DNA from 2 places in the Pseudoalteromonas sp. NSLLW218 genome. Region 2 is predicted to be linked to the other one. Evidence: predicted binding sites of a transcription regulator. Region 2 holds the regulator's gene; the other holds the start of a gene.

Region 1 (2,208 bases), on a different contig from region 2:
AAAAACTATTGATGAACAACCTCAAAGTAACTCGCCTGACTACGTGTCAATTACAGCCCTTGAACTTGCTCAGCTAAAAGATGCCGCAATGCAGTGGCAACAAGCTCGTGAAGGTATAGAGCGAATTTTAAGATTAGAAAAAGAAATCACTTATCTCGTAAATCATATTGATATTATAAACAGCAAAGCTATTGCGCAGTCTAATCAAGGGTACAGCAGCAAGTCTGTACGTTCACCAAGAAACACACGCAATGTTAAGTCACGCCAACAAGTTAAACAAAATTACAGTAATAAAAAACAAACTGTAAAATTAAATAAACCTAAACATGTATTTGCTTTACAGGTAGCTTCGGTTGACTCAGAGCAAGGTGTGGCTAAAGCATGGCAAGAGCTAAATACTAAAGCAGCACCATTGTTTAGAGACAAAATACTGACTAACGTAGAAACCGCCAAAATAAACGACAAAATGTTTTATAGACTAAAGTTAGGCTCTTACCAAAACTTTAAAAATGCGAAAGCCGACTGTGACGTATTTAAGCTGTACAAACTCGATTGCATAGTAAGTAACTACACAGATAAACCGGTTAAACTTTAAAATATTGGATTATAAGGTCTTTTTTGGCTTGTTTTTTGCTTTGTTATTTTTACATAGTGCTAAATGGTTTTTAATCAGTTGAAACATTTTATTTTATACGTGGGATTAGCTCTTAGCCTTATGGGGTGTAGCAGTCAAAATACTGACACTAATCAGTTAGATGATATGGTCCGTATGCAGGAGATAAAGCCTTACCTTGAACAATGGGACAGCAGTAAAGAAAAAATAAATCGTTTAAGTGATATTGAAGAAGACCTGTTAATGTTAATTCAAGCTCTATCCGCACAAACCGATATTGATGCGGTGCCAGAGCCACTTAAAGGTGATGTTAAGCATATAAAGTACGGAAGTGAAAATATTGCTCATATAGCAACAGAATCCATAGAAAGCAAAAGTATTATTGATGCGAAAAAAATAAGTTACAGTGTTCAAATTGCTAGGTATATGAATGCTAAAAGAGCTGAAGCACAAGTGCAGCGTTTACAGCAGCAATATCCACAATTAAGTGCAATTTTGCAATATCAAATAAATGCGCAAACTAAAAATTCAGTTACGCTCTATAACCTGGTAGCTGGGCCCGTTCAAACTCAAAAGCAAGCTGCGCAGTTGTGCATGTTTTTTTTCAGGCTAGGGAATAGGTGTAAATTGACCACTTTTAAAGAAGGCTAAATACAAAAACAGTTTACTTGTTTTGAATATTTAATAAAAAATATATTTTTTCTAAATATTTCATGGACTCTGCCGATACTTAATGTAACCTGACTAAGGTTAATTAAATATATTTAAGGGACAAATTATGAACAATCTTTTTACTAAAGTAGCTTTGGCTGCATCTATCACTGCACTTTCTTTAACCTCTTCAGCAGTAATCGCAGAAACAGCGAATGCAGTTGCATCTGTACAAGTACAAAATTCATTTGACTTTGAAGTTGGGGATCCAATGAACTTTGGTATTGTTCGAGTAACTAATGGTGGAGATGCTGCAGATTTTGCTTCAGTAGTACTTCCTGCATTAGCGGGGAGTAACCCAACTTATATAGCAACAGCTGGAACTACAAATACAGATGCTGAAATTAGTGTTTTAGATTCAACGGATTTCGCACCAGCGACTTTTACAATTTCAGGTGCTTCAAATTTTACAGATATACTGATCCAAAGTGTTACTGATGTAGATATGACTACGCAAGATTCTGCACCTGGTGGGCCGGGCTTTACGTTATCTGATTTTACATATTATGTAGTTGCGGGCAGTAATACCGCAGATACAGGATCCATTGATGGCTCGACTAGCACTGTAACGACAGATATTGATGGTACGGCAACATTTAGTGTTGGAGCAACATTAACTACAGATAAAACAGTATTTACAGAGTATGGCGATGTTTCATACACAGGAGATGTAGCTGTAACTGTTGAATACCAATAAGAGAATAGTTGGGATTAGGGAATAATGTTAAAATACTCATGTTTATTGATTATATTTTCTTCATTTAGTGCTGTATCCCAAGTGACTATTTTCCAACAGCTTAATTTTGGAACCGTGGTTGTTGCCAAAAACGAGCGTGTAAGTACACTTGAACTACTGCCTAACGGGCGTAGTTCAAGTACCAATG
Region 2 (2,208 bases):
AAAATGACGAGTTGACGAGCTTGTTCTAACGTTATTTGAGGCGCAGCTGGTGCTGACATAAGCCTCTCCCCCATCATTAGCCTAAGCGTTCAAATACTTTTTCTAATTTAGTTTTTAATGTTCCAGCCGTAAACGGCTTAACAATATAACCATTAACGCCAGCTTGCGCTGCAGCTATTATTTGTTCTTTTTTAGCTTCTGCCGTTACCATCAATACAGGGATATGTTTTAACTTATCATCTGCACGAATTGCTCTTAAAAGGTCAATGCCTTGCATTCCAGGCATATTCCAATCTGTAACCACAAAATCAAATACTTGATTTTGTAACATAGGCAAAGCTGTAGACCCGTCATCAGCTTCTTGAACGTTAGTGAAACCTAAGTCACGTAATAGGTTTTTTATAATTCGTCTCATCGTTGAAAAATCATCAACTACAAGAATTTTCATGTTTTTATCCAAAACATCCCCCAGTGAGGTATTAACCTTAGTTTACTTACTACTAGTTTATCCAGTCATTGATTTTAGCTTTAAGCTTAATCATCGCCTGACCATGTATCTGACTTACACGCGATTCGCTTACATCGAGTATATGTCCTATTTCTTTTAAATTCATTTCATCGTTATAGTACAAAGAAAGCACCATTGCATCACGCTCTGGTAATGACTTTATCGCGCTTAGCAAAGACTCATTAAACCGGTCATTTTTAACATTATTAAAAGGTTTGTCTAGCGCTAAATCTTGGCCTACGGGAGTAATAACATCCTCATCGACACCAAGGTCTTCTATGCCTAATACTTTACTGGTATTAACATCATTTAAAATATGATGGTACTCATTGAGCGAAATTTCAAGTTTTTCAGCAACTTCTGTATCTGTTGGTTCGCGGTTCAGACTACTTTCGAGCCCAGTAATTGCTTCTGCAACTTGTCGGCTTTTACGGTGTACTGAACGAGGAGCCCAATCACCACGGCGCATTTCATCAAGCATAGCACCGCGAATACGAATACCAGCAAAGGTCTCAAAGCTTGCACCTTTTGTTGCATCAAAGTTTTTTGAAGCTTCTATTAAACCTATCATTCCTGATTGAATTAAATCATCAAGCTGAACGCTAGGTGGTAATCGAGCAATTAGATGACATGCCACTTTTTTTACAAGTGATGCATGTTTCTCAACAATCACATTTAAGTTTTGTGTTGATTGATATCCCATAGCTCTATTCACCAGTGTTGTCATAATTAGCCGTTTACTAGTTTCTCAATGAAAAACTCTAAATGCCCAGATGGTTGATTTGGTATTGGCCATTTAACTGCTTTTGTTGCCAGTGTTTTAAACGCAAGAGCGGCTGGCGAATTTGGAAAGAGTTCTACGATTACTTTTTGACGACGTGTTGCTTTGCGCATATTTTCGTCATAAGGAACCGTTGCGACTAGCTCCATTGATACATCTAAAAAGCGATCTGTTACTTTAGAAAGCTTTGCAAATAATTCGGTGCCTTCACGCATACTGCGGACCATATTGGCGACAATTTTAAACTTATAAACACCGTGCTCACGGCTTAATACTTTAATAAGTGCGTAAGCATCCGTTATTGATGTTGGTTCATCGCACACGACAACCATTACATCTTGTGCCGCGCGAGAAAAGCTCAGTACCATGTCTGAAATACCTGCGGCGGTATCTACAATTAAAATATCAAATTCGGTATTTAATTCGCTAAACGCACGAATTAGTCCAGCATGCTCAGATGGCGATAACTCCACCATACTTTGCGAACCAGACGTAGCGGGTACAATTTTAATACCTGCTGGGCCTTCAACTAAAATTTCGTCAAGCTCACATTCACCAGACAAAACGTGTGATAAATTACGCTCTACACGTAAACCAAGCATTACATCACAGTTTGCTAAACCTAAGTCAGCATCCAGCACTAATACTCTGTTACCTTGTTGCCCTAGTGCAATAGCTGTATTTAGAGAAACATTTGTTTTCCCTACTCCACCCTTACCACCGGTTACAGCGATAACTTTTACGCCGTTGTTATTGTTTTGACTCATCTTGCGCAGGCCGCTTGCTTGATCTAATACTGTGTTAATCATACATCCCTACTGTACTTGGCGCCACTGCTTGGTGCCTTGAATGTTGTGCTTTTATTCTTTTTAAATACAATTGCTCAGCCTTTTTCACTAGTTTTTCAGCATTTGCAACA

What was found. The regulator FliA, encoded in region 2, starts transcription of late flagellar genes. The targets are predictions, from matches to a motif close to CTAAAGNTNNNNNNNNNNNNGCCGATA.
Region 1: I6E80_RS02630 (DUF4402 domain-containing protein) is a predicted target of FliA. The motif match lies at 1,316-1,342, and genes of this name have one in related genera.

What each region holds. Positions count from the first base shown of each region.
Region 1 is NZ_JADYWO010000001.1:577,938-580,145, forward strand. Features, by position in the region: gene I6E80_RS02620 (SPOR domain-containing protein) at 1-595, shown strand, start outside; gene I6E80_RS02625 (SPOR domain-containing protein) at 659-1,264, shown strand; gene I6E80_RS02630 (DUF4402 domain-containing protein) at 1,392-2,021, shown strand; gene I6E80_RS02635 (hypothetical protein) at 2,046-2,208, shown strand, end outside.
Region 2 is NZ_JADYWO010000007.1:269,539-271,746, forward strand. Features, by position in the region: gene I6E80_RS12920 (protein phosphatase CheZ) at 1-59, opposite strand, end outside; gene cheY (chemotaxis response regulator CheY) at 77-460, opposite strand; gene I6E80_RS12930 (RNA polymerase sigma factor FliA) at 501-1,211, opposite strand; gene I6E80_RS12935 (MinD/ParA family protein) at 1,238-2,098, opposite strand; gene flhF (flagellar biosynthesis protein FlhF) at 2,091-2,208, opposite strand, start outside.